DNA from 2 places in the Chelatococcus sp. XZ-Ab1 genome. Region 1 is predicted to be linked to the other one. Evidence: predicted binding sites of a transcription regulator. Region 1 holds the regulator's gene; the other holds the start of a gene.

Region 1 (7,408 bases):
GCCTTTGCGGCGCCCGGCCTTCAGCGCGGCGCTGGCGTCGAGCACCTGGCGCAGGTCGTCTTGCGTGAAATCGGTGAGGTCGAGGAAGTGGCGCACGGAGCCGCTCATCACGCCGCTCCCTTCTCGACCGAGCGGGCGGCCTCGACGGCCGCGGCGGTCGCCTCCAGGCGTTCCAGCGCCTCGCTCACCTCGGCCTCGCCGATGGTGAGCGGCGGCAGCAGCCGCACCACGTTATCGCCGGCGCCGATGACGATGAGCCTGTTGGCCCGCGCCGCATCGACGAATTCCGTATTCGGCACGGCCAACTTGAGGCCGAGCATCAGCCCCTCGCCGCGCACCTCGGCGATGACACCAGGATGCCTGTCCTTGAGCGCGGCAAGGCGCTGCTTGAGGAGCAGGCCGGTCCGCGCCACCTGATCGAGGAAGCCGGGCGCCAGCACCACGTCGAGCACCGCATTTCCGACCGCCATGGCGAGCGGATTGCCGCCGAAGGTTGTGCCGTGAACGCCATAGGTCATGCCGCTCGCCGCCTCGGCGGTGGCGAGGCAGGCACCCATGGGGAAGCCGCCGCCGATGCCCTTGGCCACCGCCATGATGTCCGGCGTGATGCCGGCCCATTCGTGCGCGAAGAGCTTGCCCGTGCGGCCGACGCCGCTCTGCACCTCGTCGAGGATGAGGAGGAGGCCCCGCTCGTCGCAGAATTTGCGCAGGCGGCGCAACGCCTCGGGCGCGACGGCGCGGATGCCGCCCTCGCCCTGGATCGGCTCGATGAGGATGGCGCCGGTCTGCGGGCCGACGACGGCCTCGAGCGCCTCCCAGTCGCCGAAGGCGACCTGGTCGAAGCCTTCGACCTTGGGGCCGAAGCCCTCGAGATATTTCTTCTGGCCGCCGGCGGCGATGGTCGCCAGCGTGCGGCCGTGGAAGGCGCCCTCGAAGGTGACGATGTGGAAGCGCTCGGGCTGGCCCTTGGACGAATGGTAGCGCCGGGCCATCTTGATGGCGCATTCCAGCGCCTCGGCGCCGGAATTGGTGAAGAAGACATTGTCGGCGAAAGTCGCATCGACCAGCCGCTGGGCGAGCCGCTCGCCCTCGGGGATGCGCACGAGGTTCGACGTGTGCCAGAGCTTGCCGGCCTGCGCGGTCAACGCCTCGACGAGATGCGGATGGCAATGGCCGAGGGCGTTGACAGCGATGCCGGCGCCGAAATCGAGGTATCGCTCGCCGCTTCGCGTCACGAGCCACGCGCCCTCGCCCTTCTCGAATTCGATGTCGGCCCGCGCATAGGTCTGCAGAAGCGGCGAAGTCACGTCTCTCGTCTCCGCGATGAGGCGCCGGCCTGCCGCCGGACGCCTCGGATTTTCCCGAAAATCAAAGTGCCGCCCGGGCAGGGGCGGCACCGTCCACAATTTTAGATGGGTCACAGGGACTGTCAATTCAATCGCATTGATACGATCGATCAGCCGGCGCCCGATTGCTGTCACGATCTTGGGGAAAACGCAGATCGGCCGGCGCGAAGCCTTGCTCGTGCCTTCCCTCATATTGTAGCTTCCGAGCCACAGACCACGACATATCGTGTGGCCAATTCCCTATCGGCGCTACCTGCAGCAGGATGCGACGAGGCGAGAGCCTCTTTCGCGCTCCCCTTGCGCGCGCCGGAACGAGCCGGGCGGAGAGAGCGATGAGCGATCAGAGCAATACCTGGAGCGACGAGCGGGTGGAGCTGCTGCGCAAGCTCTGGACCGAAGGCCTTAGCGCCAGCCAGATCGCCGCTGAGCTCGGCGGCGTGACGCGCAATGCCGTCATCGGCAAGGTGCATCGCCTCGGGCTTTCCGGCCGCGCCAAGTCGGCGGCACCGGCGGCCTCCCGGCCGCGGAAGGCCGCGCACACACGCAGCCCGAGCCATCCTATGACGCAGCCATCGGGCCAGACCGTCGTGCGCGGCAACACAGCCCTCGCCGCGGCGCCCGAGCTCGAGACCGAGGCGGTGCCGCAGGAACAGTTCCAGCCCCAGGACGAGGTGGTCGTGCCGCTGAGCGAGCGCGTGACCATCATGGAGCTGCGGGAAGCCATGTGCCGCTGGCCGATGGGTGACCCGACGACGCCGGACTTCCGCTTCTGCGGCGCGCGCTCCCTCCTCGGCATGCCCTATTGCGCGCACCATGCGCGCATCGCCTACCAGCCGGCGGCGGACCGTCGGCGCGAGAAGAAGGTGATGCGCTCCTGACCGGGGACAGAAGCGGCCAGCAAAGAGGCCGGAGCGGGCCGCTCCGGCCTCTTTGCTGGCCGCACCGGGGGATGGCGGCAGCATCGCGCTTCACTCCGCGTGCGAAAAGGTCTCGTCGAAGGAATAGCCGGCGCCGCGCACCGTGCGGATCGGGTCCGGCTTGCGGGCCCGGTTGATGGCTTTGCGCAGGCGTCCGACATGCACGTCCACCGTGCGCTCGTCGATATAGACGTCGTGGCCCCAGACGCCGTCGAGCAACTGCTCGCGCGTGAAGACACGGCCGGGGCTCTGCATCAGGAACTCGAGCAGCTTGAACTCGGTGGGGCCGAGGTGAAGCTCGCGGCCAGAACGGCGTACGCGCCGGGTCTCGCGGTCGAGCTCGATATCGCCGGCGGTGAGCACGGTGGCCACATGGCCCGGCTTGGCGCGGCGCAGCAGGGCACGCACGCGCGCCAGGAGCTCCGGTACGGAGAAGGGCTTGACGACGTAATCGTCCGCGCCGGTCGCGAGACCGCGCACGCGCTCGCCCTCCTCGCCCCGGGCGGTGAGCATGATGACGGGCAGCCGTTCCGTTTCCCGGCGGGCACGCAAGCGCCGGCATAGCTCGATGCCGGACAGTCCCGGCAGCATCCAGTCGAGCAGCACGAGGTCCGGGACCTGCTCGCGCAGGCGCACCTCGGCCTCGTCACCGCGCGCGACGGCATCGACGGTATAGCCTTCGGCCTCGAGGTTGTAGCGCAGGAGGAGTGTGAGCGGCTCTTCGTCTTCGACGATGAGGATACGGGGTCCCATCGGTCCTTCCGTGGTGGACGCTGGCGCGTGATCGACACTTACTGCCGGCCGGAGACCGGCACGGTGGTGAAGCTCGAGTCGTCGCTCTTCGGCCGTTCGGCGGCGAGCGGCTTTCCGGTGACAAGATAGTGGATGGTCTCGGCGATGTTGGTGGTGTGGTCGCCGATGCGCTCGATGTTCTTGGCGAGGAACAGGAGATGCGTGCAGAAGCTGATGTTGCGCGGGTCTTCCATCATGTAGGTCAGCAGTTCGCGGAAGATCGAGGTGTAGAGCGCGTCGATGCGATCGTCGCGCTGCCACACGTCGAGCGCGCGGGCCGTGTCCTTCTGCGCATAGGCGTCGAGCACATCCTTGAGCTGGGCCTGCACGAGGTCGCTCATGTGCTGCACGCCACCGACGATCTTCTGCGGCTGCATCTCGTTGCTGATGGCGACGACACGCTTGGCGGTGTTCTTGGCGAGGTCGCCGACGCGCTCGATATCGCCCGCCACGCGGATGGCGGAGACGATCTCGCGCAGGTCGACCGCCATCGGCTGGCGCTTGGCGATGGTGAGCACGGCGCGTTCCTCGACGTCGTGTTGCAGGGCATCGAGCCGCTCGTCAACGGCGATGACCGCCTGGGCGAGGGCTGCATCGCGCCGCACGAGGGCTATCGTCGCATCGCCCAGCATCTTCTCGGCGATGCCACCCATCTCGGCGATCTTGCTGCGCAGGGTATCGAGCTCGACGTCGTACGAGCTGACGATATGATCGGTCATCGTCGGCAATCCTTGTTGCTGCGGCAGCCTCAGCCGAAGCGCCCAGTGATGTAGTCTTGCGTCCGCTTGTCCTGCGGCGCCGTGAAGATCTGCTCCGTCGGCCCCTCTTCCACGAGCTTGCCGAGGTGGAAGAACGCCGTGCGCTGCGAGACGCGCGCCGCCTGCTGCATCGAGTGCGTGACGATGACGATGGTGTAGTTCTCGCGCAATTCGTCGATCAACTCCTCGATCTTTGCCGTGGCGATGGGATCAAGCGCCGAACACGGCTCGTCCATGAGGATGACCTCGGGATTGACGGCGATGGCACGGGCGATGCACAGGCGCTGCTGCTGGCCGCCGGAGAGGCCGGTGCCCGGCGAGGCGAGACGGTCCTTCACCTCCTCATAGAGACCGGCGCGCTTGAGGCTCATGGTGACGACCTCGTCGAGGTCGGCCTTGGAGCTCGTGAGCCCGTGGATGCGCGGCCCGTAGGCGACGTTCTCGTAGATCGACTTGGGGAAGGGGTTCGGCTTCTGGAACACCATGCCGACCTTCGCCCGCAACTGCACCGGGTCGAGATTCCGGTCATAGATGTCGCTGCCGTCGATCTCGATGCGGCCGCTGACGCGGCAGATCGGTATCGTGTCGTTCATCCGGTTGATGCAGCGTAGGAAGGTGGACTTGCCGCAGCCGGACGGGCCGATGAAGGCGGTGACCGCCTTCTCAGGAATGTCAATCGAGACATCGTGCAAGGCGTGCTTGTCGGCGTAATAGACGTTGACCTCGCGGGCCACGACCTTCGTCGCTGCCTCGTCCGCGACTTCGGCCACCGTGGCCTTCGCCAGCTCGATGTTCGGCATCGTCGTCATCATTGAGAACTCCCTTCGGCCCGCGACGCGGCTCACCAGCGGCGCTCGAAGCGGCGGCGCAGCAGGATGGCGAGACCGTTCATGATAAAGAGGAAAGCGAGCAGAACCAGGATGGCGGCGGCGGTCTTGGCCTGGAACAGCGGCTCCGGCAGGTCCGACCACAGGTAGATCTGTACGGGCAGCGCCGTCGCCGCATCGGTGATTGAGCCCGGTACGTCGACGATGAAGGCGACCATGCCGATGAGGAGCAGCGGCGCGGTTTCCCCCAGCGCATGCGCCATGCCGATGATGGTGCCGGTCATGATGCCGGGCATGGCGAGCGGCAGCACGTGGTGGAACACCGCCTGCTGGTGCGAGGCGCCGATGCCGAGCGCCGCCTCGCGGATCGACGGCGGCACCGACTTCAGGGCGGCGCGGCTCGCGATGATGATCGTCGGCAGCACCAGGAGAGCGAGGACGAGACCACCGACGAGTGGCGCCGAGCGCGGCAGGCCGAAGAAGTTGAGGAACATCGCAAGGCCGAGCAGACCGAAGACGATCGAGGGCACCGCCGCGAGATTGTTGATGTTGACCTCGATGAGGTCCGTCAGCCGGTTCTTCGGCGCGAATTCCTCGAGATAGACGGCGGCACCGACGCCGATCGGCAGGCACAGGACCAGCGTCACCAGCATGGTCAGCGCCGAGCCGATGAGAGCTCCGAGAATACCCGCCTGCTCCGGCTCGCGGCTGTCGCCAGAGGTGAAGAAGCGGCTGGCGAAATGCGACGCTACCATGCCGCGCTGCTTCAGGTCCTCGAGCCAGGCGACCACCTGGTCGTCAAGCCGACGGTTCGCCTCGGGTTGGGTCAGGGTGAGGATGTCCCACCCACCCGCCGTCACAGCGTCGGTATTGGCCAGCGGCACGAGCACCGTGCCGCGCGCCTCGGAGGCGCCGATCTCGGTCAGCTTGACGATGCCGCCGTTGATGAAGACGAGTTTCGAGGGCAGGTCAGCCGTCAGCCGCTCGGGCGCATCAGCCGCGGCAGCGCGTGCCTCGGCGGCAGCGGCATCGCCCTCGAGGTCGGCGATGCGCTTCTGCAGAGCCTCGCGCTGGTCGCCGGCGACATCGGCCGCCGCGGCGGTCAGCCGTGCGGCCTCGCGACGGTCGGCGGCCGCCTCCTCGCGCAGGCTCTCCTTGACCTCGGCAAGGGCGCGGGCGAAATCGGGGGCCGAGCTCGTCAGCACCACGTCCTCGCCGTCCAGCGTCACCTGCGCCTGCCCTTGGCCGACGCTCTCGCGCCGCCCGGTCATCAGGCCCTTGAGGTAGAGGTCGGCCGCGTCGTCGAGCAGTGCCTCGATCGTCACCGGCTGGCCGATGGCGGAGGGATCGGCCAGCACCCGATTGCGCAGCGTCATCGCCGCGCCAGACGACAGAAGGTCGTTGTTGAGCTTGCGGCGCAAGGCACGCGTCGTGACCTGCGGGAAGAGTTCCTGCAAGCCCCTGCGCAGCACGGCGTCATAATCGCCGCTGCGCAGCGCCTGCGGATCGGTGGTGCCGTCGCTGGACACCTGCTCCAGCGTCGGCGTCACCGTCATGGTCAGGCGATATTCGGTAAAAGCCGGCATCGCCTTGACGATGACGTCGCCGATCAGGACGACGAGGAAGATCGCCGCGAGCGCGATTGCGCCGATGCCATAGGCACGGAACCGTGCCTCCGCGGCGTGGCGCCGCCTCAACCGCGCCTGGGCCTCGGCCGACGAGAGACCGAACCGACGGGCGCCTTGAGGGGGTGCAGCAATGTCAGTCATATTGCTCTCGGTATTTGCGAACGATGCGCAGGGCGATGATGTTGAGCGCCAGCGTGAAGAAGAAGAGCACGAAGCCGAGGGCGAAGGCTGACAGGGTCTTGGCGCTGTCGAACTCCTGGTCGCCGACGAGGAGCGTCTTGATCTGCACGGTAACGGTCGTGACGGCCTCGAGCGGATTGAAGGTGAGGTTGCCAGCGAGGCCCGCGGCCATGACGACGATCATCGTCTCGCCGACGGCCCGCGAGATGGCGAGCATGAGGGCCGAGACGATGCCGGGGAGTGCGGCCGGCAGCACGACGCGCTTGATGGTCTCCGACCGAGTCGCGCCCATGCCGTAGGAGCCGTCGCGCAGCGACTGCGGCACGGCGTTGATGACGTCGTCCGACAAGGACGAGACGAAGGGAATGATCATGACGCCCATGACGAGGCCGGCGGCCAGCGCGCTCTCCGACGCAACGGACAGGCCGAGCGACTCGCCGACGTTCTTGATGAAGGGCGCCACGGTGAGCGCGGCGAAGAAGCCGAACACCACGGTCGGGATGCCGGCGAGCACCTCGAGCACGGGCTTGGCGACGGCCCGGACACGCGGCGTCGCATATTCGGACATGTAGATCGCGGCGAAGAGGCCGACCGGACCCGCGACCATCATGGCGATCAGCATGATGAGCGTGGTGCCGGCGAAGAGAGGCACCGCGCCGAAGGTGCCGGACTGGCCCACCTGATCGGCGCGGATCGCCGTCTGCGGCGACCACTGCAGGCCAAAGAGGAAATCGTACCAAGGATAGCGCGCGAAGAAGCGTAGCGTCTCGAACAGCACCGAGAAGACGATGCCGACGGTCGTCAGGATAGCGACGCCCGAACAAGCGATGAGGACGACCTTGGTGACATGCTCGAAACTGTTGCGCGCCCGAAAGTCGGGCGCCAGACGCCGACGACCGAAGACGAAGCCGGCCGCAGCCCCGGCGAGGCCGAGCACGAGGAGAGTCACCTCCGCCTCGG
Region 2 (7,408 bases), on a different contig from region 1:
GGCCTCGACCATGGCGTTGCCGGCATCGATGTCGACGCCGGACTGGGCATAGGTGAGACCGTTCTTCGGGGGCTTCTGCATCGTGACCAGGCTCCGGGGCGCGCGCCGCACGCTCTTTAAGTCCGGGCAGTACGATGCCGGGCGCCGCTGTGCAAGACCCGACACGGGCCCTTGGTGCTTCCGGGGCTCGCACAGCGCGGCCGCGCTGCCTAGATTGGGGGCATCCTCGTCCCGACCCACCGACATGACCCTGCCCAATCTCATCACGATCGCCCGCCTCATCCTCGTGCCCGTCGTCATCGCCATGATCGGTTCGGGACAGTGGCTCGCGGCCTTCGTGCTCTTCGCCGTCGCCGGCCTTTCCGACGCGGTCGACGGCTTCCTCGCGCGGCGCTTCGGCCTGCAGAGCGAACTCGGCGCCTATCTCGACCCGCTCGCCGACAAGGCGCTGCTCATCTCGATCTACGTGAGCCTCGCCGTCGTCGGCGTCCTGCCGGGGTGGGTTGCGATCCTCGTCGTCTTCCGCGACATCATGATCCTGATGGCGATCGTCCTCTCGTGGCTCATGGCGCGGCCGCTCGCCATCCGGCCGCTGTGGGTCAGCAAGATGACGACCGTCGCGCAGATCGGCTTTGCCGGCCTCGTGCTCGGCGCAAGGGCCTTGGGGCTCGATCTCGCCGTTGTCCACGATCTTGCGCTCGCGGCCGTGGCGCTCTTGACGCTGCTGTCGGCGGGCGCCTATCTCGCTCTGTGGCTGCGGCATATGGCCACGTAACCGCGCCCGGTAAGGGTCCGCAAGGAACAGGCGCTGCCGGCGGCAGCTCGGGATATCGCATGATCGCGCAGCGGCAGGTCGTCTTCTGGTTGGTGGCTCTGATCCTCGTCGTCACGGGACTCTACGTGCTGCGCGACATGTTGCTGCCCTTCGTGGCGGGTCTGGCGCTGGCCTATCTGCTCGATCCGCTGGCGGACCGGCTGGAGCGGATCGGCCTCGGCCGGTTGTGGGCGACGCTCCTCATCCTCGGCATCTTCATCCTCCTCTTCATTGTCGCGCTCGTCCTGCTCGTCCCCATTGTCGCCAACCAGCTCGCTGCCTTCATCGGCAAGCTGCCGGAGACGGTGTCGCGCCTGCAGCAGCTGGCCGCCGAGCAGGGGGGCACGCTGCTGGAGCGGCTCGGCGGCCCTGCCGTGCTGCAGGACGTGCAGCAGTCCCTCGGCAACGTCGTCTCGGAGGGGGCGCGCTGGCTCGGCGCCTTCCTGCAATCGCTGTGGTCGGGCGGGCAGGCCATCGTCAACGTCTTCGCCCTGCTCGTCGTGACGCCGGTCGTCGCCTTCTACCTGCTCGTCGACTGGGACCGGATGATCGCGACCCTCGACAACTGGTTGCCGCGTCGGCACGCGCCGACCATCCGCCAGCTCGCCCGCGAGATGGACGGGGCAATCGCCGGCTTCATCCGCGGCCAGGCGCTGGTGTGCATCATCCTCGGCACGTTCTATGCCGTCGGCCTCTCGCTCATCGGCCTCAACTTCGGGGCGCTCATCGGGCTTGGGGCCGGGCTCATCAGCTTCATCCCCTATGTCGGCTCGCTGACTGGCCTCGTGCTCTCCGTCGGCGTCGCCATCGTGCAGTTCTGGCCCGACTACATCATGATCGGCGCGACCCTCGCCATCTTCTTCGCCGGCCAGTTCCTCGAGGGCAACATCCTGTCGCCCAAGCTCGTCGGTCATGCGGTGGGGCTGCACCCGGTCTGGCTGATGTTCGCGCTTTTCGCCTTCGGCTCGCTGTTCGGCTTCGTCGGCCTTCTCCTTGCCGTGCCGATCGCCGCGGCGCTCGGCGTCCTCGCGCGCTTTGCCGTGCGGCAGTATCTGGCAAGCTCGCTCTATGACGAGGGCCTGCCGCCACCGCCCCGGCCGGAGACGGACGCGTGAGCCGGCCCATGGCGGACAAGCCCCGGCAACTGCCGCTCGATCTGGCGCTGATGCCACGCTACGGGGCGGAGGATTTCCTCGTCAGCCCGTGCAACGAGGCCGCTTATGCCCTGATCGAGCGTTGGCCCGACTGGCCGCATCCCGTCCTGCGCCTCGTCGGACCGGAGGGGGCGGGCAAGACGCATCTTGCCGTCATGTGGGCCGAGCGCGCCGGTGCGACTGTCGCCGATGCCGCCGCCGTGACGCTTCCGGCCGTGCCGGAGCTTGCCGGCGCACCGGCTCTGGTAGTGGAGGATTGCGACCGCAGCCCGCTCGACGAGCATGCCTTCTTCCACCTCCTCAACGCCCTGCGCAGCACCGGCAGCAGCCTGCTCTTGACAGCGCGGACGGCGCCGGAGGCCTGGGGCCTTGCCACGCCCGACCTCCTCTCGCGCCTGCGGCAATCGCCGGCGGTCGACATCGGCGCGCCGGACGAGGCGCTCCTGCGCGCCGTCCTCGTCAAGCTCTTCGTCGACCGGCAGCTCGTCGTCGATACCAATGTGGTCGAGTCCATCCTGCCGCGCATGGAGCGGTCGCTCGCCGCTGCCCAGCGCCTCGTTGCCGCCCTCGACCGGGAGGCCTTGAGCCGCGGCCGGCGCATCACGCGGCCGCTCGCCCTTGCTGTCCTCGACACGCTCGCCATGGGCGAAAGCTGACGCCTCCGCGAAGGTTGCATCCCGGCCGTGCCGGTGGGAGGCTGAGGTGCGGCGTGGTAAGCCGCCGGGCGCCGCTTCCGGGCCGTCATGCGTCTGTCTTGGAATGGACGCACAAGGACGAGCCAGGGCGGCAACGACATGACAAGGGAGCGGACGGTGAACCTCGAGGCGATCAAGCCGGCGGGCGGGCCGAGCGAGGCGGTGAAGCTCGATCAGGGCGAGGCCGTTGCGGCCGAGGCGGCCGCTGTCGAGGCGCTGCGCCAGTCGCCCGAACGCTTCATCAACCGCGAACTATCCTGGCTGCAGTTCAACCGCCGGGTGCTGGAGGAGGCCTCCAACAAGCGCCATCCGCTGCTGGAGCAACTGCGTTTCCTGTCGATCTCCGCCAACAATCTCGACGAGTTCTTCATGGTGCGTGTCGCGGGCCTGCGGGGCCAGGTGCGTTCGGGCGTCATGACCCAGTCGCAGGACGGGCTGACGCCGGCCGAGCAGCTGATGCGCATCGGCGCCGAGGTGTCGGTGCTCGCCAGCGACCAGCAGCGCCGCTGGCGCGAGCTCAGGGACGAACTGCTCGAGAACGGCATCGTCCTCGTCGATGCCGGACAACTGACGAGGGCCGAGCGGCTGTGGCTCGACGATTATTTCCTTCACCACGTTTTCCCGGTGCTGACACCGCTCGCCGTCGATCCGGCCCATCCGTTCCCGTTCATCTCCAACCTCGGCTTCACGCTGGCGCTGGCACTCTTCCGCCAGAGCGACAACCGCTCGCTCAATGCGCTGATCCGCGTGCCGAGTCGGGTGGAGCGCTTCGTACGCCTGCCGGATTTCGCCGAGACGGGGGCCCAGCGCTTCATCGCGCTCGAACAACTCATCGTCCTATTCACGGCCAAGCTCTTCCCCGGCTACACGGTGAAGGGACAGGGGGGCTTCCGCGTCATCCGCGACAGCGACCTCGAAATCGAGGAAGAGGCGGAAGACCTGGTGCGCCTGTTCGAATCGGCCCTCAAACAGCGTCGCCGCGGCAGCGTCATCCGACTCGAGGTCGAGGCGGCCATGCCCGAGGGGCTGCGTGCCTTCGTCGCCGACGAACTCAATGTGACAACGGACGAGATCTTCGTGGTCGAGGGCATGCTGGCGCTCAACGAGCTCAGCCAGCTCGTCGGGCTCGACCGGCCCGACCTCAAGTTCAAGCCCTACAACCCGCGCTTTCCCGAACGCATCCGCGAGCACGGGGGCGATTGCTTCGCCGCCATCCGCCAGAAGGACATCGTCGTCCACCACCCCTACGAATCCTTCGACGTGGTGGTGCAGTTCCTGCAGCAGGCGGCACGCGATCCCAATGTGGTGGCCATCAAGCAGACGCTCTACCGCACCTCGTCGGACTCGCCCATCGTCAAGGCGCTCGCGGAGGCGGCCGAGGCCGGCAAGTCCGTGACGGCGCTCGTCGAGCTCAAGGCGCGATTCGACGAGGAGGCCAACATCCGCTGGGCGCGGGACCTCGAACGGGCAGGAGCGCAGGTGGTCTTCGGCTTCATCGAGCTCAAGACCCACGCCAAGCTGTCGTCGGTGGTGCGCCGCGAAGGCGGGCAACTCGTCACCTATTGCCATGTCGGCACGGGCAACTACCACCCGATCACGGCGCGCATCTACACCGACCTGTCGTTCTTCACGGCCGACCCCGTCATCGCGCGGGACGTTGCGCGCATCTTCAACTTCATCACCGGCTATGCCGAGCCGGCCGAGCTTGAGCGCATGGCCGTGTCTCCCGTGACGCTGAAGGCGCGCCTCCTCAAGCATATTGAGGAGGAAATCGCCCATGCGAAGGCCGGCCGCCCGGCCCAGATCTGGGGCAAGTGCAACTCGCTGGTCGATTCGACGATCATCGACGCGCTCTACGAGGCGAGCCGAGCCGGCGTGCAGGTCGACTTCATCGTGCGCGGCATCTGCTGCCTCAGGCCCGGCATTCCGGGCCTGTCGGAGAACATCCGCGTCAAGTCCATCGTCGGCCGCTTCCTCGAGCACAGCCGCATCTACGCCTTCGGCAACGGGCACGGGCTGCCGCATGCCAAGGCGCATCTCTACATTTCCTCCGCCGACCTGATGCAGCGAAACCTCGATCGGCGGGTCGAGGCGCTGCTGCCGATCTCTAATCCGACCGTGCACGAGCAGATCCTCGAGCAGATCATGCTCGCCAATCTGCTGGACAACGAGCAGAGCTGGACTGTATTGCCCGATGGGACGAGCAAGCGCATCATCCCGGGCAAGGGGGAGCAGTCCTTCAACGCTCATCAGTACTTCATGACGAACCCGAGTCTGTCTGGACGTGGAAAGTCTCTCAAGGATTCGCGCCCCAGGACCCTCGCCAAGGGATCCTCTGCCTGAACTGCGTGCCCCGGGCCGACTCGACGTCGGCTCACCGGTGGCCATCGTTGATATCGGCTCCAACTCGGTCCGCCTCGTCGCCTACGAGGGCATGACGCGGGCGCCGACGCCGATCTTCAACGAAAAGGTCCTCTGCGGCCTCGGCCGCAGTGTGGCGACGACGAAGCGGCTGCACGACGATGCCGTCGAGAAGGCGCTCAGGGCGCTGGCGCGCTTTCGCGTCCTGTGCGGGCTCATGCAGGTCGGCTCGGTGCACGTGCTGGCGACGGCGGCGGCGCGCGACGCCGAGAACGGGCCGGACTTCCTCGCCCGGGCCGAGGCGGCGATCGGCCATCCCATCGAGCTCATCTCGGGCAGCCGGGAGGCGCAGCTCTCGGCGCTCGGCGTCATGTCCGGCTTCCACGATGCCGACGGCGTCGTCGGCGACATGGGTGGCGGCAGCCTCGAGCTCATCGACGTGCGCGGTTTCGAACTCGGCAAGGGTGTCTCGCTGCCGCTCGGGGGCCTCGCGCTGCAGGACACGACCGGCGGCAACATACGCAAGGCCTCGAAGGTGGTGCGCGACGCCTTCGCCAAGGCTGAGCCGCTGGAGCGCCTGAAGGGGCGCACCTTCTATGCCGTCGGCGGCACGTGGCGCGCCCTGGCGCGCCTGCACATGACGCAGAAAGGCTATCCGCTGCACGTGATGCACGGCTATACGGTGGCGCCGAAGGACGTCACGGACTTCGCCAAGATCGTCGAGCGCGTCGATGCCGACACGCTCGAATCGATCGAGGCGGTCTCGGCGGCCCGCCGGCCCTTGCTCGGCTACGGGGCGCTGCTGCTGGAAGAGATCATCCGCAAGGGCAAACCCAAGAAGGTCGTCATCTCGGCGCAGGGGGTGCGCGAAGGGCTGCTCTACGAGAAGTTGTCCAACGAGGAGCGGCGGACGGATCCGCTGCTCTCCGCGGCGCGCGAGCTCAACCTGCTGCGCTCGCGCGCGCCGATGCACGGCGAGGAACTGATCGGCTGGACGGACAAGCTCGTTGCCTCGCTCCACCTCGACGAGACGGGGGAGGAACGCCGCCTGCGCCATGCCGCGTGCCTCCTCGCCGACATCGGCTGGCGCGCGCATCCCGACTATCGCGGCGAGCAGGGGCTCAACATCATCGCCCATGCCGCCTTCGTCGGCGTCGACCATCCCGGCCGCGCCTTCCTGGCCCTGTCGGTCTTCTTCCGCCATGTCGGCCTGTCGGTGGACGACATCAGCCCGCGCATCCGGGAACTGGTGACGACCCGGATGATCGACCGGGCGCGCATCCTCGGCGGTGCCATGCGGGTCGCCTATCTCGTCTCGGCGGCCATGCCGGGGGTCCTGCCGCGGGCGCCGATCACGGGGCACGGCGGCAAGCTGGTGCTGGCGCTGCCCGGCGACCTCGCTGCGCTCGCGAGCGACCGGCTCTTGAACCGGGTCAAACAGCTCGCACGCCTCGTCGGCCGCGAGCCCCTCATCCAGAATGGCAGGTAGGCCTCGTGGGACTGGAAACGGATTTTACTACAAAGGTCTGTCGCAGAAGTTTCACGCAAGGGTAACGGTTCCGCAATGCCGGGTCTCCACAACGTGCGCGTTGCACAATAGGGATTCGGGGGCAGGCGTGGCGACGTTGTCGCTGTTGAACGAGAGCCTGTCGGCCATGGGTGGGACGGTGGCCAAAACGCGCGATGCCGCGCAGAGCCTCGCCGCCCTGTCGCAGGACTTCACCCCATCGGCCCAGTTCCTCGTCGGTGCCCTCGACGAGTTCCTCAGCGAGGCGGCCTAATCAATATTCGATGAGGCGCACGCGCCCGCGGTCCACGGTGAGCGCCAGGCGCCCGGCCTTCAGGGCGAGTGCCTTCTCGCCGAAGAGCTGGCGCCGCCAGCCGGTGAGCGCCGGCACGTCCGCCTCGTCGTCGAGGGCGATGGCCTCGAGGTCATCCACCGTGGCGAGGATCTTCGGGGCGACCCGCTCGTTCTCCGCCACAGCCTTCAACAGCACCTTGAGCATCTCGATGGTGGCGCCGTTGGTGCCGGCCTTGCGGCCGCGCTCGCCGAGGCTGACGGACTTCGGATCGCGCGCCACGCCGCGTGCGACGGCGGCGAGGATGTCGCCGGCCGGGCGCGAGCGCTCGAAGCCGTTGGGGACGGAGCGCAGCGCGCCGAGCGCCTCCGGCGTCGTCGGCGCGTGCACGGCGATGTCGATGAGGGCGTCGTCCTTCATGATGCGCGACCGCGGCACGTTGCGGCTGCGAGCCTCGCGCTCGCGCCAGGCCGCGATCTCCATCAGCACCGCGGCTTCCTTCGGCTTCTTGATGCGCCCCTTGAGGCGCTGCCAGGCATCCTCGGGATGGGTGTCGTAGGTGGCGGGCGCGGTGAGCACCGCCAT

The links. Region 1 encodes PhoB, which activates phosphate uptake and scavenging genes when phosphate is short. Its sites were predicted from a motif close to TGTCATNNANCTGTCAT; they were not measured.
Region 2: P2T65_RS09255 (RNA degradosome polyphosphate kinase) is a predicted target of PhoB. The motif match lies at 2,708-2,724, and genes of this name have one in related genera.

Annotation. Positions count from the first base shown of each region.
Region 1 covers NZ_JARKII010000007.1:167,693-175,100, reverse strand. Annotated here, with positions in the region: gene argF (ornithine carbamoyltransferase) at 1-108, opposite strand, end outside; gene P2T65_RS12300 (aspartate aminotransferase family protein) at 108-1,307, opposite strand; gene P2T65_RS12295 (GcrA family cell cycle regulator) at 1,679-2,224, shown strand; gene phoB (phosphate regulon transcriptional regulator PhoB) at 2,315-3,016, opposite strand; gene phoU (phosphate signaling complex protein PhoU) at 3,055-3,774, opposite strand; gene pstB (phosphate ABC transporter ATP-binding protein PstB) at 3,804-4,613, opposite strand; gene pstA (phosphate ABC transporter permease PstA) at 4,655-6,409, opposite strand; gene pstC (phosphate ABC transporter permease subunit PstC) at 6,402-7,408, opposite strand, start outside.
Region 2 covers NZ_JARKII010000005.1:10,347-17,754, reverse strand. Annotated here, with positions in the region: gene purM (phosphoribosylformylglycinamidine cyclo-ligase) at 1-81, opposite strand, end outside; gene P2T65_RS09270 (CDP-alcohol phosphatidyltransferase family protein) at 245-775, shown strand; gene P2T65_RS09265 (AI-2E family transporter) at 835-1,929, shown strand; gene P2T65_RS09260 (DnaA/Hda family protein) at 1,938-2,624, shown strand; gene P2T65_RS09255 (RNA degradosome polyphosphate kinase) at 2,763-5,006, shown strand; gene ppx (exopolyphosphatase) at 5,044-6,513, shown strand; gene P2T65_RS09245 (hypothetical protein) at 6,641-6,805, shown strand; gene rnd (ribonuclease D) at 6,806-7,408, opposite strand, start outside.